DNA from 4 places in the Clostridium carnis genome. Region 1 is predicted to be linked to each of the others. Evidence: riboswitches for the same ligand, from Rfam matches in the RefSeq annotation. Region 1 holds a riboswitch; each other region holds the start of a gene.
What was found. Region 1 has a riboswitch for S-adenosylmethionine ahead of ACYQ1T_RS07945 (Na+/H+ antiporter NhaC family protein). Riboswitches for the same ligand answer to the same signal wherever they lie in the genome.
Positions count from the first base shown of each region.

Region 1 (5,612 bases):
GTCTAAACTTTTCTTTCACTAACCATGCCCCCTATAAACATTTATATTTTTTTTACATATATTATATCATAAAGGTCATACACTTTTTATTATAATAAATTATTTTAAAGCCCATCAATATCATTGAGAGGTTATTTATGAATAAAAAAATTATTTATGTTGATTTTGTTTTTAGAAGAAAACGAATCTCATCAAAAAAATTACACTTTCTTTGCTCAATAAATATAAAACTTAAAAACTTATTTCAATACTTTTTAAGAAAACAAAAGAAAAATATCAACTCTAAAATCTATCCTTTTAAAAAAGTATTATAATATATTTTTTTAATTTATGATAAAATAAATCTATAATTTGACTTAGAGGTGATAGAATGAGAATTGGATTAGGATATGATGTACATCGTTTAGTAGAAGAAAGAGATTTAATATTAGGTGGGGTTAGAATTCCCTATGAAAAGGGTTTACTTGGTCATTCTGATGCTGATGTTCTTATACATGCAATTATGGATTCCTTGTTAGGTGCAACTGCTTTAGGTGATATAGGTAAACATTTTCCAGATACTGATGAAAAATATAAAGGAATTTCTAGTATAGAGCTTTTAAAGGAAGTTGGAAAATTATTAGAAGCTAATGGGTATTTAATAAATAATATTGACTCAACAATTATTGCACAAAAACCTAAAATGTCTCCTTATATACAAAATATGAGAGAAAATATCTCAAGTGCATTAAATATTAATATAAATCAAATAAATGTAAAAGCAACTACTGAAGAAGGTCTTGGCTTTACAGGAGCAGGCGAAGGAATTTCCTCTCAAAGCATTTGTTTATTAATATCAAAATAACTCCTATACTCTTTTATACTAGTTATTTAACTTTATCTTAACTAAAATAATAAAGTGGTTATGTCTTTAATTAATTTATATACATAACCACTTTATTTTAATATTGCTATATTACTATTTTCTTTTTCTCCAGTGCCAATTTATCGCTATTATTGCACAAATCCCCATTAAGTAAGGATAAAACAAATACTTCATTATTGCAAAAGGCGAAATTGCAGCTAACCCTGCTGCAGAAATTAATTGAGCTCCATATGGAATTATACCTTGAAATACACAAGAAAACATGTCCATAATACCTGCTACTCTTTTAGGCTCAAGTTCAAACTCATTTGATATATCTTTTGCAATTGGTCCAACCGTTACTATAGCTACAGTATTATTTGCTGTACATACATCTACTAAGCTTACTAACGTTGCAATTCCAAATTCTGCTCCCTTTTTACTTTTAAATTTCTTTAATCCCTTATTTAATATAAATTCAATTCCACCATTAAACTTTATTAATTCTATTGTACCTGCAATTAATAAGGATATTATTATAAGTTCACTCATTCCTGCTATACCATTTGATATTGATGAAAATAATCCTATTATATCAAAACTCCCATAAGCTATACCTATAATACTTGATATAAATATTCCACCTAGTAAAACTAGTATAACATTAACTCCTGCTAAAGCTGATGCTATAACGGCTATATATGGTATTATTTTTACTATACTAAATTCCATAACCTCTATAGTTGTTACACTTGAATCTTTAGTTAAAAAGAACAATAAAGTCGCAGTAATAATAGCTGCTGGTAAAACAATTATAAAATTCATTTTAAATTTATCTTTCATTTCACAACCTTGGGTTCTAGTTGCTGCAATTGTAGTATCAGATATTATTGATAGATTATCCCCGAACATAGCACCACTTACAACTGCTCCAACTGCTAAAGGTATAACTATTCCTGTTCTATCTGCAATCCCAACAGCAATTGGTACTAATGCAACTATAGTTCCCATAGATGTTCCTACTGATAATGCTATAAAGCAAGCTATAATAAATATCCCAGGTATTAATAAGCTACTAGGTAATAATGTTAATCCTAAATTTACTGTTGATTCAACAGCTCCCATATCTTTTGCTACCTGTGCAAAGGCTCCTGCTAAAATAAATATAAGTATCATTAATAAAATATTAGAATTTCCAGCCCCTTTACAAAATATTTCTATTTTTTCTTCAAACTTTACTTTAGTATTCATAATTAGTGCTGTTAAAGTAGCTGCTAGAAATGGTACAACAACAGAAACTGCATAAAAATCTTTTGCTATTACCGACACACCTAAATATACTATTATAAATACGCCTAAAGGTAACAATGCTAAAGCACTTCCCTTATTTTTCATAATTCTATCCTCCTAATTTTTAAAGTAAAAAAAGCTTCTGATAAAATCAGAAGCTATTAATTACAAGTTTAAAAAAGTATATAATACGCCTCTTATCTATCAGGATAAACCTGCAGGATTTAGCACCATAAAAACTAATGATTGTTTTTGGTTGCTGGGTTTCAACGGGCCAGTCCCTCCACCACTCTTGATAAGATATCATTTTTTTAATTTTACATTATTATATTATCAACATACTATTATTATGTCAACGCCTAAATTATTCCTCTTACAAAAGACTCTTTTTATCTTTTTTATAATTTACTACTCTAGAAAAATAAATCTTAAATTTTAATTTTTATTTATGTATAAAAATTAAAAATATAGCCAATAATTTAATATAGGATTCCCCAAGTCCCAATCCCAAACTCCTTATGTTTTAAAAAGTACCATATGGTACTTTTTCTTTTTTATTTAATTAATATTTATCTATAAAAAAAGAGATTAACTTAAGTTAATCTCTTTTTGGTGCGTCATCAGGGATTCGAACCCGGGACACCCTGATTAAGAGTCAGGTGCTCTACCAACTGAGCTAATAACGCATAAATGGAGCGGGTGATGAGAATCGAACTCACGTAACTTGCTTGGAAGGCAAGGGCTCTACCATTGAGCTACACCCGCAAATCTTATTTACAGTAATTATTATACTTACTATTTTAATTACTGTCAATAAGATTTTTAAAAATTATATTATTTCTGTTAAAGATTTTAGCAAAATATCTCTAAATTGCTCGCCTTTTCTTCTATTTTTAACTGAATCTCTACATATGTCTTTCCATAATGCTATGCTCGTTCCTGTTTTTTCAGAAAATTCACTTTCTGAAGTAGTCATATAACTAGAATTTATAACAAACTCTCCAAGTTCTTCCGCTGTACTAAATATTTTTAAATATAAAAATTCTCTATTATCTCCATACCAAGTTCTATTGAAATCTCTAGAAAATTTATTTAATTGTCTTATAAGCTTCTCTCTTGGTAATCCCCAACACGCTCTAAGCATTTGTAAATGCTTTCTCATATTTTCAGATTCTTCTTTTGTAATTTTTCCATTGGCTTCGCCATCTTCTATTATTTTTTCAACTGGTACATTTGGTATTTTAACAACCATTCTTTCTTTTCCATATATCCATTTGTAAAAAGCTTCTTGTAAAAATGAATATTGAATATATCCTAAAAGTGTATTTTCATCTGGGAAATAACTCCAAATATTGTTAATACCATTATTTTTGCAAAAAACTAGGGTGTGAATATAAAGGCTTTTTTCAGTAGGTAGTTTTTCCATAAACATATGCCCTCTTATAGTTTTGTTTTCATTAATTAAGCTTTCCCAATAGTTGAAAGAATCATAATTATGTCTCACCTTTATCACCTTTCTTTCTATAAAATACTATAATATAATATATCCCTTATACAATATATTATAAGGTATGTATTACTATGTTTCAAGCGTTTTTTCGGATTATAAAGAGGTAATTCCAAACACTTTATAGTTTTAATATTCTGAAAAAACTATACTAGTCATTAGTTTGAGTTTTAATTATTTTTACCTTATAATTATATATAAGGATATTATAAAGGAGGCATTAATTTGTACCACTGTGAAATTTGCGGGGCAACAGCAGATATTCATCATATAGTTCACAAACACGAAGGTGGCTACGATATAGAACTAAACTATAAATATCTTTGTAATTACCACCATAGAGGAAAGACTGGTCCACATCACTGTATAGAAACTGATTTAAAATATAAGCTTGAACTTCAAGACAAGCTTTTTAATTTACTACCAAAGGATTACTATACTGCGAAGGAACTTTTAAAACTTCTAAATATTTCTAACTCGTCTTTAAAAAGATTAATTAAAAAACTTAAGCTTTTTAAAGAAGGTTACTCTAAAGAACAAATTATAAAAACACTTATGGGTGGTAAACTTTATTCTTATACTATGCTTGAAGAGCTTGAACTTGAACGACTTTTTCATAGTATTAATATTAGCTAAATTTTAACTTTATATTTAAAAGGGCTATTATATGATAGCCTTTTTTCTATATATATATTCATATTTAAAATAAAAAAATAACACAGTACTTTACTGTGTTATTTTTTGGAGCGAAAGACGGGACTCGAACCCGCAACATTCACCTTGGCAAGGTGACGCTCTACCATTGAGCCACTTCCGCAAATATGGTGCAGATGAAGGGAGTCGAACCCCCACGCCAATGGCGCTAGATCCTAAGTCTAGTGCGTCTGCCAATTCCGCCACATCTGCTTACTCTTTATATTATAAATAGTTATTATATAAAAATCAATATATTTATAAAAATTCTCAATGTTATGTAATATAATATTTCTTTTATTTTGAATATTTAATTCAACTTTTATTGACATTAATATTTTATATTATTATAATTAATAACAAATAATGAAAACACGTTGAAGAGAAGAGTAAACTAAAACTTCATTTTCAGAGAGAGATTACATTTGGTGGAAGTATTCTTATATGAAATTAGTTGAAGACCCCCTCTGAGTGACTCTAATAAAGTCCGTTTTATCACGTTACGATATTTACTTTAAGAGGCCTACTATATTTATTTTAGGCAATTAAGGGTGGAACCGCGGGAATTTAATGCTCTCGTCCCTTTTCTATTATAGAAATTGTGACGAGGGCTTTTTTTATTTTTTAAGTATTATCTATATTTTATAAAAGATATTCGTCACTGATATTTAACTTAATTTATAACTATATATTTAATTTTGAAAGGAGAAATTATTATGATTAAAATTACTTTAAAAGATGGATCAATAAAAGAATTTGAAGCTGGTATTTCAGTTCTTGATATAGCTAAAGGAATTAGTGAAGGATTAGCTAGAAATGCTTGCTGTGGTATTGTTAATGGAGAGGTTGTAGATTTACGTCATACTGTAAATGAAGATTCAGACCTTTCAATATGTACATTTGACTCTGAAGAAGGTAAAGATGCATTAAGACATAGCATATCTCATGTATTAGCTTATGCTGTTAAAAGATTATATCCTAATGCTAAATTAGCTATAGGACCAGCTATTTCTAATGGATTTTACTATGATTTTGATTTAGATACTTCTTTTTCTGCTGAAGATTTAGTAAAAATTGAAGATGAAATGAGAAAAATAATAAAAGAAAATCCTTCTATAGAAAGATTTGAATTACCAAGATCTGAAGCTTTAAAGCTTATGGAAGAAGCTAATGAACCTTATAAAGTTGAACTTATTAATGACTTAGGAGAAGATGAAGTTATTTCATTCTACAAAATGGGTGATTTTACTGATTTATGTGCTGGACCACACTTGATGT
Region 1 is NZ_BAAHYS010000001.1:1,658,022-1,663,633, reverse strand. Features, by position in the region: gene ACYQ1T_RS07955 (class D sortase) at 1-19, opposite strand, end outside; gene ispF (2-C-methyl-D-erythritol 2,4-cyclodiphosphate synthase) at 371-844, shown strand; gene ACYQ1T_RS07945 (Na+/H+ antiporter NhaC family protein) at 959-2,239, opposite strand; SAM riboswitch class I at 2,329-2,436, opposite strand; tRNA gene ACYQ1T_RS07940 (tRNA-Lys) at 2,745-2,820, opposite strand; tRNA gene ACYQ1T_RS07935 (tRNA-Gly) at 2,826-2,899, opposite strand; gene ACYQ1T_RS07930 (hypothetical protein) at 2,964-3,638, opposite strand; gene ACYQ1T_RS07925 (HNH endonuclease signature motif containing protein) at 3,867-4,277, shown strand; tRNA gene ACYQ1T_RS07920 (tRNA-Gly) at 4,384-4,458, opposite strand; tRNA gene ACYQ1T_RS07915 (tRNA-Leu) at 4,464-4,547, opposite strand; T-box leader at 4,703-4,921, shown strand; gene thrS (threonine--tRNA ligase) at 5,051-5,612, shown strand, end outside.

Region 2 (5,612 bases), 190 kb from region 1:
TTTAAATTTTTCAACAATTTTTTTAGCTGTTACAGGTCCTATTCCATGAATTACTCCAGTACTTAAATACTTCTCAATTCCTTCAATTGAAGTTGGAAGTATTTCTTCATATTCCTCTATATTAAATTGACGTCCAAATTGTTTATGTAGTACCCATTGTCCTTTTAATTTTACATGCTGACCTTCTTTTAAAAAAGGAACTATTCCAACAGCATTTATAGTTTCTTTATCAATACTTATTTTAGAAACAACATACCCTGTATCTTCACTTTTAAATACAATAGCTTCTACAATTCCATTTAGAACTTCCATACTATCTCTCCAAATCTTTTAAGCGTATTTTAATCTTAATAATTTTATTATATAATTATAACATAACATAAAAAGTAAAAATTATTTATATGCAAATATAAATAACAAAATAACATGGAGGTGTTTATATGTTAATTAAAAACTGTAATATTATCTTTTTAGATAAAATAGAAAAAGGTTCAGTTTTAATTGAAAATGGTAAAATTAAAGAAATTAATCCTACTACTGAAGTGTCTAATGAAATTATAGATGGAGAAGGTCTTTACTTATCACCTGGTTTTATTGATGTCCACATTCACGGTGCAGCTGGATATGATACTATGGACGGTACATACGAGGCTATTAATGAAATATCTAAGGCTATAGTAAAACACGGTACTACAGCTTTTACTCCAACTACTATGACAGTATCAATAGATGCTATAAGACAATCTATGAAGGTAATTAAAGAAGCTAAAGAAAACGGTACCGATGGTGCTATTGTTTTAGGTGCTCATTTAGAAGGACCTTTTATAAGCCCAAATGCTATTGGTGCTCAAAATCCAAAGTTCTTAATTTCACCAACAATCGAAAATTATGATGCTATGGTTGGAGAAGCAAATGATGCTGTAGTTTCTATCACAATAGCTCCTGAAGTCCCTGGCGCAAAGGAATTAATTAAATATTTATCAGCTAAAGGAATAGTTTGTTCAATGGGCCATACAAAAGCTACTTATGCAGAAGCTATGGAAGGAATTAAATGTGGATGTTGTCACTCAACACACCTTTTTAACGCTATGACTCCATTTGCTCATAGAGAACCAGGAGTTGTTGGTGCAATATTTGATAGTGAAATAACTACAGAAACTATTTCAGATGGAATTCATATATCATACCCATCATTAAGAATAGCTTATAATCAAAAGACTACTGATAAGGTTCTTCTTGTAACTGATGCTATGATGGCATGTAGTATGCCAGATGGTATGTATTCTTTAGGAGGTCAAGATGTTGTTGTATCTGATGGTGCAGCAAGATTAACTACTGGTAGCTTAGCCGGATCTGTTCTTACTTTAGATAAAGCAATTAGAAATGTCTATAAAAATGTTGGATATCCTTTATACGAAGTAGTTAAAATGGCTACATTTAATGGAGCAAGACACTGTAAGGTTGAAACTAAAAAAGGCCTTATTAAAGAAGGTTTTGATGCTGACTTAGTATTATTTGATGAAAACATAAATGTTAAGAAAGTAATAGTTTCCGGGAAGGTAGTTCATTCAGAAAAATAATATAAAATTACTAAACATTTTATTATTCTGAATTTTAATAATTTATAAGTCATTAAAATAAGCCACTTGTAAATAAATTTTTATTACAAGTGGCTTATTCTTATTATTTATAATTAAATAAATTTATTATATTACTTTAATAATATCTTATTTAATTAAAGATGTTTCTTTATTTCTTCAACTTTATTTAATTGTTCCCATGGAAGGTTTAAATCATTTCTTCCAAAATGTCCATAAGCTGCTGTTTGTTTGTATATAGGTCTTCTTAATTCTAAATCTCTTATAATAGCACCTGGTCTTAAGTCAAAAGTCTTTTCTACTATAGAAACTATTTCCTCTTCTGTCTTTTTACCAGTTCCAAATGTTTCTACTTCTATTGATACAGGCTTAGCAACTCCAATTGCATATGCTAATTGAATTTCTAATTTATCAGCAACTCCAGCTGCTACTAAATTCTTAGCAACCCATCTAGCTGCATAAGCTGCTGATCTATCAACCTTAGTTGGATCTTTACCTGAAAAAGCACCACCACCGTGTCTTCCATATCCACCATAAGTATCAACTATTATTTTTCTTCCTGTTAAACCTGAATCCCCTTGTGGGCCACCAACTACAAATCTTCCTGTTGGGTTAATATAATACTTAGTATTATCATCTAATAATTCAGCTGGAACTACTGCTTTTATAACATGTTCCATTAAATCTTTTCTTATTTGCTCTTGTGTAACTTCTTCTCCATGTTGAGTTGATATTACAATAGCATCAATTCTTATTACCTTATTATCATCATATTCAACTGTAACTTGAGTCTTTCCATCTGGTCTTAAATATGATAAAGTTCCATTCTTTCTAACTTCTGATAATCTTCTTGATAATCTATGAGCCATAGCTATTGGTAATGGCATAAATTCTTCAGTTTCATTAGTAGCAAAGCCAAACATCATACCTTGATCTCCAGCCCCTACTGCTTCAACATTATCTTTATTTCCTTCTCTTGATTCTAATGCTTCATCAACACCCATAGCAATATCTCTTGATTGTTCATCTATTGAAGTTAATACTGAACATGTATCACAATCGAAACCAAATTTAGCTCTATCATAGCCAATTCCCTTAATTGTTTCTCTAACAACTTTTGGAATATCTATGTAACAATTAGTTGAGATTTCTCCCATAACTAATACCATTCCAGTTGTAACTGCTGTTTCACAAGCTACTCTAGCGCTTGGATCTTTTTCTAGTATACTATCTAGTACTGCATCTGAAATTTGATCGCAAATTTTATCTGGATGTCCTTCTGTAACTGATTCTGATGTAAAAAGTCTTCTCATTTTAACATTCTCCTTTCAATTTATTTGATATTAATCCTATATTAAAAATTTATAAAAGTATATTCTATATAGATAATAAAAAAAGCCTCTTCGATAAGAAGAGACTATACTAAGTCATACTCTTTCTTATCTTGCAAAATTACATTTTGCTGGAATTGGCACCTTTGTGATAATCACAGGTTGCCGGGTTTCATAGGGCCCTTTTCCCTCCGCCTCTCTGGATAAGAACTAATATCAAATTTTCATGATTTAGATTATAACAACTTTTATAATATTGGTCAACTATATTTTATAAAATTATTAGCTTTTATTTAATAGAAATGTATGGTTTAAAGTATTATAAATAAAAATCCACCAGCTTAGCTGGTGGTATTTCCTAAGCCCTATAAGGGCCTCTTACCTGCATTGCGCCTTAAGGCGCTTAAATTGGTTCGCCAGCCGCATACTATGTTACTTGCTACCCTTAAAAGGGTCCATATATTCTTTCATACTTATTTGATCTGAAATCATATCTTCTTTTTCTTGATTTCTTATATATTCTTCAATTGCCTTTCTATTTCTTCCTACTGTATCCACATAAAATCCACGACACCAAAAATGTCTATTTCCATACTTATACTTCAAGTTTGCAAATCTTTCAAAAATCATAAGACTACTTTTTCCTTTTAAAAATCCTACAAAGCCTGATACACTCATCTTTGGTGGTATCTCAACCAACATATGTATATGATCAACGCATACATGCGCCTCGATTATAGTTACACCTTTCCACTCACATAACTGTCTTAATATTTTACCTATTTCTTTTTTCTTTTCTCCATATAGCTCTTTCCTCCTATACTTAGGCGCGAATACTATATGATATTTACAATTCCATTTTGTATGTGATAAACTATTACTATCCATTACGGATGCCTCCTTTGGTTATTAAATTTGGCTGTCGAACCTAGTTTAATTATACCAAAGGAGGTTTTTATTTCCTACTGACCGCTAAAGCTTTTCGGAACTCACCTGCATAGCAGGTGGTTTTCATTAAACAAAAATAAAAAGCAAGAAATATTTCTTGCTTTTGTGGTGGGGGAGGACGGATTCGAACCATCGAAACGAAACGTAACAGATTTACAGTCTGCCCCCTTTGGCCACTCGGGAACTCCCCCATTCTTGGAGCTGGCAATAGGAATCGAACCTACAACCTGCTGATTACAAGTCAGCTGCTCTACCGTTGAGCCATGCCAGCATATTATTCTTTTGTTAATTATTTAAGTGGTGGGCACAACAGGGATCGAACCTGTGACCCTCTGCTTGTAAGGCAGATGCTCTCCCAGCTGAGCTATGCGCCCTTAAATATAAAATGGTGGGGGAGGACGGATTCGAACCATCGAAACGAAACGTAACAGATTTACAGTCTGCCCCCTTTGGCCACTCGGGAACTCCCCCATTTTATGGAGCTGGCAATAGGAATCGAACCTACAACCTGCTGATTACAAGTCAGCTGCTCTACCGTTGAGCCATGCCAGCATATTATTAAAAAGTTAAATAATGGTGGGGGAGGACGGATTCGAACCATCGAAACGAAACGTAACAGATTTACAGTCTGCCCCCTTTGGCCACTCGGGAACTCTCCCATTTTTAACTTTTCATTAGTTTTCTTTGCCAATCAACTATATCTGTCTGACTGACAATGATTAGTATATATTCAAAGCATATTAATTTCAAGTTGCTTTTTATACCTTTACATAAGTTTATTCTTGTTATACTTTATTTTTCTTTTGTTTTCTTCGTTTTAATGCTACCAATTGAATTTTATCATATTTCTATATCTATTTCTTTAAACTTTAGATATTTACTAAGTATCTCTTTAAATTCTTCATAATCATTGCTAGACATCCTTTTCTTAAGCAATAACATTCCTTCTTTTATAGCATTCTTATTTTCTCCATTTTTAAATAAATCATTAACTTTTATTATATCAACAGCTGATAGTTTATTAAGTAAATTATTTATTTTTATACGCTCTTCTTTTGTTATTTCTCTTGTTATCTCTTCGAAGTTTATTTTAAATTTATCAACTTCATTTAATACCTGAACAATCTCTTCTTTTGAATTTTCTATAATACCTTTAGATTCATTTATAACTGCTATTGAATTCTTATTTTTTTCATTAACTTCTTTTATTATTTCTATTTTACTAAATTCTTCTTTTATATCATTATCCTTTAAAGGTTCCCAAAACAATAATGTATATATAGGGATACTTGCACTTACAATTACTACAGATATATATATTAAAACTTTTCTCATATAATCTCCTCCTTTTTATTAATTCATTTCCATATTATGTTTTTTTATACAATTTATTATAATTCTCTTGTTTTAAACATATATATTTAGAGTTAGGAGGTGAATTATTTTGGGAAAACATAAAGTTTTTTATGAATCTAAATTAGCTTATATTGAAATTGCAAACTTTATGAAAAATTATATTTCAAATAAAACAGTAATAGTTTGTATTGGTACTGATAAATGTATTGGTGATTGTCTTGGTCCCCTTGTAGGTACGTATCTAAAAGAGAGTAAACTCCAGCTACCTGTTTACGGTACAATAGAGTTTCCAATACATGCTTTAAATATAAATAAACGCTTAGCTGAAATTAATAAAAACCATCCTAATGCAAATATAATAGGAATAGATGCTTGTTTA
Region 2 is NZ_BAAHYS010000001.1:1,849,765-1,855,376, reverse strand. Features, by position in the region: gene recD2 (SF1B family DNA helicase RecD2) at 1-312, opposite strand, end outside; gene nagA (N-acetylglucosamine-6-phosphate deacetylase) at 441-1,580, shown strand; gene metK (methionine adenosyltransferase) at 1,736-2,911, opposite strand; SAM riboswitch class I at 3,035-3,139, opposite strand; gene tnpA (IS200/IS605 family transposase) at 3,362-3,817, opposite strand; tRNA gene ACYQ1T_RS08920 (tRNA-Tyr) at 3,984-4,068, opposite strand; tRNA gene ACYQ1T_RS08915 (tRNA-Thr) at 4,074-4,148, opposite strand; tRNA gene ACYQ1T_RS08910 (tRNA-Val) at 4,176-4,251, opposite strand; tRNA gene ACYQ1T_RS08905 (tRNA-Tyr) at 4,264-4,348, opposite strand; tRNA gene ACYQ1T_RS08900 (tRNA-Thr) at 4,355-4,429, opposite strand; tRNA gene ACYQ1T_RS08895 (tRNA-Tyr) at 4,452-4,536, opposite strand; gene ACYQ1T_RS08890 (hypothetical protein) at 4,718-5,212, opposite strand; gene yyaC (spore protease YyaC) at 5,322-5,612, shown strand, end outside.
Region 2: another riboswitch for S-adenosylmethionine. It lies ahead of metK (methionine adenosyltransferase); the one in region 1 lies ahead of ACYQ1T_RS07945 (Na+/H+ antiporter NhaC family protein).

Region 3 (5,612 bases), 350 kb from region 1:
ATTTGGAAGAGCTCTTCTTAAATTTAACTTTTTTAATTCTTTTCTACTTGGTATTAAAAATTCCACATTTAAATTTTTAGCTATCATCTCATTAGCCATTTTTTCAGCTTCTCTTATTTTTTCTTCTTCAAGATATCCTTCAATATCAACTGTACTACTATCTTTTCCTAAATGAAAGCTAACAGTATTTGCATTAAATAATTTATAAAAACAACCTGAAAGAACATGTTGGGCAAAATGCTGATTCATTCCATCCCTTCTTCTTTCCCAATCTATCTGACACTTTACTTTATGTATTTTAATAAGTTTTCTTTCTAATACATGATATATAACTTCATTTTCCTCATAAACATCTATTACCTCTATATTCTCTATTACACCTAAATCACAAAATTGACCACCACCACCTGGGAAAAATGCAGTTTTATCTAATACGACATGATATCTTTCATCTTTTTCTTTAACATCTATAACTTCTGCTGTAAATTCTTTTATATATTGATCTTTATAATATAACTTTTCCATTTAAATTCTCCAATCATATGAATTTCCAATTAATACTTGTTTTTATAATATTAATTCTACATTTATTATAACAAATTTATTTTGTTATATATTAGTATTATAATACAATAAAACCACTTGAGATAAAAACTCAAATGGTTTTATTATATTTATTATTAGAATGTTGGAATTACAGCTCCATTATATTTTTCATTTATAAACTTCTTAACATTTTCTGAAGTTAACGCTTTAGTTAGAGCCTTTATTTTATCTGAATCTTCATTTCCTTTTTTAACTGCTAATATATTTCTATATACTTTAGCTGCCTCAGCATCTTTATCTTCAATAGCTAATGAATCTTTAGATGGATTTAAACCAGCTTCTATAGCATAATTCCCATTAATTACAGCTGCATCAACTTCTTCTAAAACTCTTGGTAATTGTGCCGCTTCTAATTCTTCAAATTTTAAGTTCTTAGCATTTTCTGTTATGTCCTTAGGTGTAATTAACTCTCCAGCCTTTAATTTTATTAACCCTTGTTTTTCTAATAATCTTAAGGCTCTAGCTTCATTTGATGGATCATTTGGTATAGCTATCTTAGCTCCATCTTTTAGTTCCTTTAACTCCTTTGTTTTTTTGGAGTATATAGCAATTGGTTCTAAATGAACTTCAGCTGTATAAGCTAAATTTAATTTCTTGCTTTCATTTGTTTCATTTAAGTATGATATATGCTGAAAATAATTTGCATCAATCTCTCCATCTGCTAAAGCTGTATTTGGTGTAACATAATCTGTAAACTCTACTATTTCTAATTTGTAGCCTTCCTTTTCTAGTTCTGGTTTTATATGCTCAACTATTTCCTTATGAGGTACTGGAGTAACTCCTATTTTAATTGTTTTATTATCTCCTTCGCTCTTTTTTGCCCCACATCCAACTAGCCCTAAAGCTAAAACTCCTGCTAATACTGTTACTAATATTGATTTTCTTTTCATATTGAATACCCCCTAAATTTTATTACTTATTTTTAATTTTTGAGCTTCTATCACTTTAATTTAAATTAAGATAGCTTTTTATATAAATAATTTCCTAAGGATTGAAGTCCTTGAACTATTACTATCAATAAAATTACTGTAACAATCATTATATCTGTTTGATATCTTTGATACCCATATCTTACAGCAACATCTCCAAGACCGCCTCCTCCTACTGTTCCAGCCATTGCTGAATATCCTATTATAGTTATAATAATTAATGTTAATCCTGATATAATTGATGGTACTGCTTCTTTAAACATTACCTTAAAAATTATTTGTGTATTTGAAGCTCCAAAAGATTTTGCTGCTTCTATAACTCCATTATCAACTTCTTTTAAAGCTGATTCTATTACTCTTGTAACAAAAGGTGCTGCTGCTATTGTAAGTGGCACTATTGCTGCTGTAGTTCCAATGCTTGTACCAACTATAAACTTAGTAATTGGAACTATTGAAACTATTAAAATTATAAATGGAAAACTTCTTAAAATATTTACTATATAATTTAAAACTTTATATACTACTTTATTTGGCTTTAATCCATCCTCTGCCGTTACTATTAATATAATTGCTGGTACAAATCCTAATATTAATGAAAATATTGTAGAGAACAATACCATTATTATTGTTTTATTAAAAGCTGGTATAAGAATATCAAGCATTAATTAAGCACCTCCAATATAATATTTTTTTCTTCTAAATATTTCATTACTTTTTCTTTATCTAAAGCATTAATATTTATTACTAAGCTTCCAAGTACATCATTTCTAAATTTCTCTAGCTTGCCCCAAACTATTGAAAAATCTACCCCAAGTTCTCTTGCCATCTTTGTTATAAGTGCATTTTCTGATGATGTACTTGGAAAGAATAGTTTTATGTTAATCCCTGTTGTCGGTAGTAATTCATCATTTTCTTGACCTAAGAATTTCTTAAGAGCTCCCCCTGGTTTTAGAAAAAGTTGCTCTGCTTTTCCCTCTGCTTTTAAAATGCCCCCTTCTATTAATGCAACTTTTTCACAAACTTCTTTAACTACCTCCATTTGATGGGTAACAATAACAATTGTAATTCCTAATTCCTTATTAATTTTTGAAAGTAATGCTAAAATATCCTTTGTTATTTTAGGATCTAAAGCTGATGTTGCTTCATCACAAAGTAATATTTTAGGTTCTAATGCAAGAGCTCTTGCTATAGCTACTCTTTGCTTTTGGCCTCCACTTAAATTATTTGGTTTAACTTTTGCCTTGTCTTCAAGTCCAACTAGCTTTAAAAGCTCCATTACTTTTTCATTTATATAACCTTTTTTATATCCCCAAACCTCTAATGGTAATGCAATATTTTCAAATACTGTCTTTCTACTTAAAAGGTTAAAGTTTTGAAATATCATTCCTAGGTTTTTTCTAAATTTTCTTATTTCATTATTCCCTAATTTATTTACTTCCTTTCCCATTACCTTCACAGATCCACCATTATATCCTTCTAATCCGTTTATACATCTTAAAAGTGTTGATTTTCCTGCTCCACTATGTCCTATAAGGCCGTAAATCTCTCCTTCTTTTATATTTATTGAAATATCCTTTAATACTTCTAACTTCCCAAACTTTTTATTTAAATTACTTATTTCTATCATATATTTCACCACCTAATTTAAATTTAATAATTAAATTTTTTAATATACAAAAAAAGCACTGGAGAATAAATCTCTAGTGCTTATAAAAATCGCCTGTTAATTTACCCTCTCATCTTTCAGCTATAACAGCTGCTGGAATTAGCACCACATTAATCTTTAAATAGTTTAATTAGAAATATTTAATAAATTTAGATATACCAAATTTATTGCTTATCTATTTAAAATTAACCTAATTTATTGATTATAGGTTGCTGGGTTTCACAGGGCCAGTCCCTCCACCACTCTTGATAAGAAATCTTTTAAAATTTATTAAGTTTTATTTATATTAATATACGATTTTTTCTTTTATTTGTCAATATAATTTTTGTTATTTTTCTATTATCTTTTTTTAGACTCTATTTTTTAATAAAGTTTTTAGAAAGTATCTTCATCTTTTTCTATTTCCATTATCTCAGCATCAGTATTACATTCTATAAAATTAATTATTTTTTCAATAGTTGAATCTACAATAGCAGAGTTATTACAAACACCTGAAATACCTATTACAATAATTTGGTGAATGTCTTGCTAATCAATTTCACCTACAGAGATATTAAATTTATTATTCAAATACTAATTGTTTTTTATCTTTTTTATATTCCAAATATCATTACTATATTCCATTATAGTTCTATCACTTGAGAATATGCCACCATTACATAAGTTTTCAAAGCAAATTTTTGCCCATCTTTCTTTATCTTTATATGCTTCAAAAAGATTATCTTCCATATCTTTAAATGCCTTAAAATCTGCTAATAGATAATATCCATCTCCATCTCTTAATAATGCATTATATATATCTTCAAAATATCCAAAGCCACTATCATCAAAAGTTCCATCTATTAATGAATCAACTACTCTCTTTAAACTCTTATCATTTTCATAGTAATATTTTGAATCATACTTTCCTTCTATTTTTTCTATATCCTCTACTCTTAATCCAAAAATAAAGTTATTTTCTTCCCCACTTTCTCTAACAATTTCTACATTAGCTCCATCATAAGTTCCAAATGTAGGAGTTCCATTTATCATAAACTTCATATTACCTGTACCTGAAGCTTCTTTACCTGCTGTTGATATTTGCTTAGAAACATCTGCTGCTGGAAATAATTTTTCTGCATAAGATACTCTATAGTTTTCTACAAATACTATTTTTATTTTTCCATTTATATCTTTATCATTATTTACTTTCTTAGCTATTTCATTAATAAATTTTACAATTCCCTTAGCTCTATAGTATCCAGGGAATGCCTTTGCTCCAAATATAAATGTATTATTAGGTATATCTAAATCTGGATTTTCTTTTAATCTATAATAAAGATCTAAAATATAAAATGCATTTAATAATTGTCTCTTATATTCATGTAATCTCTTTATTTGTATATCAAATATTGAATTTGGATTTATTTCTATACCTTCTGTTTCTTTAATATATTCTGCAAGTTGTACTTTCTTTTCATATTTTATATCCATAAATCTATTTAGTACATTTTTATCATCTTTATAAGTCTCAAGTTCTTTAAGCTTTGATAAATCTTTTATCCAATCTTCATTCCCTAAAAGCTCAGTTATTAATGCTGATAGTTCTTTATTACATAACCTTAACCATCTTCTAGGAGTTATACCATTAGTTTTGTTTTGGAACTTTTCTGGATATAATTTATACCAATTATTTAATTCAATATCTTTTAAGATATCTGTATGAAGCTGTGCCACTCCATTAACAGCAAAACTCATTGAAATAGCTAAGTTAGCCATTCTTACAAGTCCACCATCTATAATGCTAAATTCCTTAATTTCCTTATCTGAATATCCTTTTTCTTTCAATTCTTTAATAAAGTTTTTATTTATTTCATTTATAATTGTTAAAACTCTTGGGAAAAGTTTCTTCATTAACTTTTCATCCCATTTTTCTAATGCCTCTGCTAATATTGTATGGTTTGTATAAGCAAAAATCTTTCTTGATAATTCACTTGCTCTTTCAAATGTAACATTATATTCATCAACTAATATTCTTATAAATTCAGGTATTGCTAAAACAGGATGAGTATCATTTAATTGAAATACATGCTTTAATTCAAATTCATCAAAATTCATTCCATAAATACTTATATGCTTTCTAATAACATCTTGAAGAGAAGCACTTACTAGTAAATATTGTTGTCTTAACCTTAATATTTTTCCTTCTTTTGATGAATCATTTGGATATAATACTCTTGAAATATCCTCTGCTTTATTTTTAAGTTTTACTGCTTTATTATATTTCCCATCATTAAATGAATTAAAATCGAATTCCACTATTGGTTCACATTTCCATAGTCTTAATGTATTAATATTTTTAGACTTATATCCTATAATTGGAGTATCATAAGGAACGGCCTTAACCTCCATATCTTTAAACTTAACTATTA
Region 3 is NZ_BAAHYS010000001.1:2,011,779-2,017,390, reverse strand. Features, by position in the region: gene ACYQ1T_RS09695 (alanyl-tRNA editing protein) at 1-525, opposite strand, end outside; gene ACYQ1T_RS09690 (MetQ/NlpA family ABC transporter substrate-binding protein) at 681-1,496, opposite strand; gene ACYQ1T_RS09685 (methionine ABC transporter permease) at 1,562-2,197, opposite strand; gene ACYQ1T_RS09680 (methionine ABC transporter ATP-binding protein) at 2,197-3,162, opposite strand; SAM riboswitch class I at 3,269-3,456, opposite strand; gene ACYQ1T_RS09675 (DUF503 family protein) at 3,577-3,723, opposite strand; gene ACYQ1T_RS09670 (glycogen/starch/alpha-glucan phosphorylase) at 3,775-5,612, opposite strand, start outside.
Region 3: another riboswitch for S-adenosylmethionine. It lies ahead of ACYQ1T_RS09680 (methionine ABC transporter ATP-binding protein); the one in region 1 lies ahead of ACYQ1T_RS07945 (Na+/H+ antiporter NhaC family protein).

Region 4 (5,612 bases), 440 kb from region 1:
GAGGACATAAACTTTTAAAGGATAAGCAAGATGAGCTTATGAGACAATTCGTTAATCTTGTTAAATATAACAATGAATTAAGAAAGTCTGTAGAAGCTGAGCTTCAAGGATCACTTAAAGACTTCGTTATGGCTAGAGCTGTAATGAGCTCAGAATTCCTAGAGGAAGCAGTAGCTTATCCAAAGGAAAGTATTTCTGTTGAAGTAGGAACTAAAAATATAATGAGTGTTAATGTTCCTAAAATGAACTTCCATAGACAACTAGAAGGAGATGAAGGAAGTATATTCCCATATGGATTTGCAAACACATCTTCAGAACTTGATGATGCAATTTCAAAGCTTTATGGAATACTACCAAAGCTTCTAGAACTTGCAGAAGTAGAAAAATCAACTCAGCTTATGGCTGATGAAATAGAAAAGACAAGAAGAAGAGTTAATGCACTTGAATATATGACAATACCATCTCTTCAAGAAACAATTAAGTATATTAGAATGAAACTTGATGAAAATGAAAGAGGAGCTTTAACTAGATTAATGAAAGTTAAAGATATGATTCAAGCAAGAAGTTAACTAAAGAGAACTAGAAATATCAATGGATATTTCTAGTTCTTTATTATTTTATAATATTAAAAACTAGAATTTATAATTGCTCTATAACTATTTTAAAGTATTTAGTTGAATTTTATGTTATAATAGTACTATATGTATAACTGTAATAGTTTCGTAATTAAGTGTTATTGGAAAACGTGGTATAATATGATGAAAAGAGAATATGATTATTAAAATTTGCCTATGATAGATTAAGGAGCAAAAATTTATGCAATATATATTAGTATTTGTAGTGGCATTTTTAACAGTATATTTAATAACACCATTATTAATGAAAATGTCATTTAAATATAATTTTACTGATAAGCCAACAAAAAGAAAAAAACATAGAGGAGAAATTCCGCTTTGTGGGGGACTTTCTATGTTTATTGGATTTTTTAGTGTATATTTGATTTTTAATAATACAACACCAATAAATGAAAAGTTTTGGATATTTATTGGAGGTGCTTTAATATTAGCAATTGGATTGGTTGATGATAGTTTTAAAGCTAATGGAAAAGAATTCCCAATATATCCTAGATTAATAATACAATTGCTTGCAGCTTTTTTAGTATTTAAAGCAGGAATAGTATTTAGAGGATTTACAAATCCATTTACTGGGGTATATATAAATTTAAATGCTTGGTTACAATTTTTATTAACAATAACATGGATATTTGGAGTTACTACAGTTATGAACTGGTCAGATGGAATGGATGGATTGGCTGGTGGATTATCCTTTATATCAGCAATAACGTTTGCAGGTGCAGCCATTATACTTGATCAAACTGAATCAGTTATAATGTCATTAATAGTAGCCGGAGTTACCATAGGTTTTTTAATGTATAATAAATATCCAGCTAAAATATTTATGGGAGATTCAGGTGCAAACTTTTTAGGGTTTATATTAAGCATAATTGCTTTAGATGGAGCATTTAAGCAAGCTACGATTATGAGTTTATTTATTCCAATACTTGCTTTAGCTGTACCTATTTTTGATAATATATTTGTAATTATTAAGAGGTTTTCAGAAGGAAAACCTGTATATCAAGCAGATAGAAGTCAAATACATTATAGATTAGAAGCAAAAGGTTTTAGTCCAAAGCAAGTTGTAACATATATAAATATACTTAGCATAGCATTTAGTGCAGTTTCAATAGTATTATTATTAATTAAGAAGTAAAGACCAAGTAGAAAAATTTCTACTTGGTCTTTATTTTATATAATATACGGAATTGACTAAATAAAAAATAAATGGTAAAATTTATAAAATTAGTTTGGGGGCGATATAAATGTATAAAGGTAATTTAGTTAAATTAAGAGCTTATAAAGAAGAAGATATTGATAGAGCAACAGAATTTATAAATGATGAAGAAACAAAAAAGTTATTAGTTATTGATACACCATTCCCAATTACTAAGTGGAAAGAATCAGAATGGATAAAAAGCAGAGATGCAAGTAGCGACTTAACATATGATTTTGCAATTGAAGATTTAGAAACAGGGAAGTATATTGGTGGATGTAGTATAAACAATACAAATATAAAAAATAGAAATTGTACAATAGGAATTATGATTGGAGATAAAGCATATTGGGGAAAAGGATATGGTACAGATGCTTTAAAGGTTTTAATTAAGTTTATATTTGAAGAAGTAAATATGGAAAAAATAAAACTTAATGTATTTAGTTTTAATAAAAGAGCTATTGCTTGTTATAAAAAAATAGGTTTTATAGAAGAAGGAATATTAAAAAAAGAAATTTATAGAAATGGAAAATATCACGATGAAATTGTAATGGCATTATTTAAAGAAAACTTTAAATGGTAAAAGTTAACTAAAGAGTGTTTACAAAATTATCATAATAACATATAATTATAAAAAAAGAATATTTCTTATCAAGAGTGGTGGAGGGACTGGCCCTGTGAAACCCAGCAACCGAGAATTAAAAGTAATTATATAATTGATTTACTTAAATATTAGTTCGGTGCTAAATCCTGCAACTTTTTAAGTTGAAAGATAAGGTTAATTTTATAGGCGATGTTTAAGTACCTAAAGGTTATCCTTTTGGTACTTTTTTTATTTTTAAAGGGGGCTATTATAGTGAATATTAATGAATTATTTAAAAAAAAGGAATTAGTTTTTTCATTTGAGGTTTTTCCACCTAAATCAACCTCGAAAATTGAGGTTATTTATGATACATTAGAAGAGTTAAAAGATTTAAAACCAGATTTTATTAGTGTAACTTATGGAGCCGGTGGAAGTTTATCTCAAAATAGGACTTGTGAACTTTCATCTTTAATTAAAAATAAATATGGAATTGAATCTTTAGCACATTTAACTTGTATTAGTTCTAGTAAAATAGAAATAGATTATTTACTTGGGGAATTAAAAAAGGAAGGTATAGAAAATATTCTTGCATTAAGAGGAGATATACCTATTTCAAATGAGATAAAAAGTGATTTTAGATTTGCAAGTGATCTTATAGGTCATATAAAAGACTTTGGTGGATTTAATATAGTTGGAGCATGTTATCCAGAGGGACATATAGAATGTAGAGATTTAAATAAGGATATATTAAATTTAAAATTAAAAGAAGAAGCTGGAGCAAGCCATTTTATATCTCAGTTGTTTTTTGATAATAATTATTTTTATGATTTTTTAGAACTAAAAGAAAAAAATAACATAAAAGCTAAAATACAGGCTGGGATTATGCCTGTAATTAATACAAAGCAAATAGAAAGAATAGTATCCTTGTGTGGGGCAAAAATTCCAAATAAATTTATGAAGATAATGAGTAAGTATGAGCATAATAGCGAAGCGTTAAGAGATGCTGGCATTGCTTATGCAGTAGAGCAAATGGTAGATTTAATTTCTTCAGGTGTAGATGGAATACATTTATATACAATGAACAATCCATACGTTGCAAGAAGAATAACAAAGAGTATATCTACTATAGTAAAATCAATAAATGAAGAAAAGCTAATAGTCTAGGAGGAAAAGATATGGAAAAGGTTGAAAGTTTTGAATTAGATCATAGAATAGTTAAGGCTCCATATATAAGAAAGTGCTGTGTTTTAACTGGTGAAAAAGGCGATACTGTATGTAAATTTGATGTTAGATTTTTACAACCAAATAAGGAAGCATTTGGGACAGCTGGAATGCATGGCCTTGAACATTTATTAGCACATGAGCTTAGAAATAATATAGATGGAATAATAGACTTATCACCTATGGGATGTAGAACAGGTTTCTATTTAAGTATGTGGGGAGATAAGACAGCTGCAGAAGTGAAATTTGCTTTAGAAAATGCATTAAAAGCTGTATTAAAGGCTAGTGAAATACCAGCAGCTAATGAAATACAATGTGGAAACTATAAAGATTTATCATTATTTGGAGCAAAAGAATATGCAAAAGAAGTTTTAGAAAAAGGATTTTCATTAAATATATATGGTGATAAATAGAAATATTATTTAGTGGATAAAATAAAGCTAAAATACACATACTATTTTTGAAAAGTGAAATAGGAGGTGTTTATTATGGCTAAGAATACAAGTATAAAATGCACAATAAATAACTGTAAGCATCATGATTGTTCAGAAAATTATTGTACATTACAAGTAATTCAAGTAGGAACACATGAACAAAATCCTACAATGATAGAATGTACAGATTGTACTTCATTTGTATTAAAGTAAAAAATAAGGCTATTAGTTTTAATTTAACTAATAGCCTTATTTTTATTTATAAAAGTAATACTACTTAAATAAATATTTTAAATTTAAAAATATTTATAGAATTTTTTATTAATATAAGAATATTTGTAAATTTTAATAATATAAATTTATGAAGTAAAGTTTATATTTTAAAATAAGTAAATAATTTTAAAGATTAGATTTTTAAATAATATACGACGGTTAAAAAGTTCAGAATATTCAATATATAAAGGGGTGGAGAAGTGGAAAATAAATGTGAGAAGTTTAAGGAGTTAGAAGAGTTTATTAAAAATCAAAAGTATGAAGAGAGTGCCTTAATAGCTATTTTACATCATGCACAAGGTCTATATGGGTATTTAGGAAGAGAAGTTCAAGAGTTTATTGCAGATAAACTTAATATTCCAGTATCAAAGGTATATGGAGTTATAAAATTTTACTCTTATTTCACAACAAAACCAAAAGGAAAATATGTAATTAGTGTATGTACAGGAACAGCGTGCTTTGTTAAAGGAGCAGGAGATATATTAGATGAATTTAAGAAAACTCTAAAGATAAAGGAAGGAGAAACAACAGAAGATGGATTATTTACTTTAGATACATTAAGATGTGTTGGTTCTTGTGCAATAGCTCCAGTTGTATTAGTAAATGAAAAATCATATGGATATTTCACAAGAGAACAAGTAGGAAAGCTTTTAAAAGAGTATAAGGAGTAACTATTGAATATGGAACGTATTGTAGATTTTGAGAGTTTATTAAAAATAAAAGATAAGTGTAGTAAAACTATAGAAATAAGAAAAAATGCAGATAAGTTTATAAATACCAAAAATGTAGAAAGACATATATTAGTATGTGGAGGACCAGGATGTAAAGCTTCTAAAAGTGATTTAATATTTAAAGCTTTTAATGATGAAATAAATAGTAATAAGTTGCAAGATAAAATAAAAGTTATAATGACTGGGTGCTTTGGCTTTTGTGCTCAAGGACCAGTAATAGAAATATTACCTGATAAAGTATTTTATGTAAAAGTTGCAGAAGAAGATATTAGTGAAATAATAAAGAATCATATAATAAATGGACAAATAGTAGAAAGACTATTATATAAAAATCCAGAGACAAAAGAAAAAATATGTGATAAAAAAGAGACTCCTTTCTATAATAAGCAGTTAAAAATAGCACTTAAAAATTGTGGAATTATAAATCCAGAAGATATAAAAGAAGTACTAGGTGTTGGCTCATATATGGCACTTGGAAAAGTATTAACAACTATGACACCTATAGAGGTAGTTAGTGAGATTACAGAATCAGGCTTAAGA
Region 4 is NZ_BAAHYS010000001.1:2,098,231-2,103,842, forward strand. Features, by position in the region: gene ACYQ1T_RS10080 (V-type ATP synthase subunit D) at 1-569, shown strand, start outside; gene ACYQ1T_RS10085 (MraY family glycosyltransferase) at 817-1,770, shown strand; gene ACYQ1T_RS10090 (GNAT family N-acetyltransferase) at 1,880-2,413, shown strand; SAM riboswitch class I at 2,476-2,609, shown strand; gene metF (methylenetetrahydrofolate reductase [NAD(P)H]) at 2,687-3,577, shown strand; gene ACYQ1T_RS10100 (S-ribosylhomocysteine lyase) at 3,589-4,047, shown strand; gene ACYQ1T_RS10105 (DUF1540 domain-containing protein) at 4,123-4,281, shown strand; gene ACYQ1T_RS10110 (NADH-quinone oxidoreductase subunit NuoE family protein) at 4,542-5,012, shown strand; gene ACYQ1T_RS10115 (NADH-ubiquinone oxidoreductase-F iron-sulfur binding region domain-containing protein) at 5,022-5,612, shown strand, end outside.
Region 4: another riboswitch for S-adenosylmethionine. It lies ahead of metF (methylenetetrahydrofolate reductase [NAD(P)H]); the one in region 1 lies ahead of ACYQ1T_RS07945 (Na+/H+ antiporter NhaC family protein).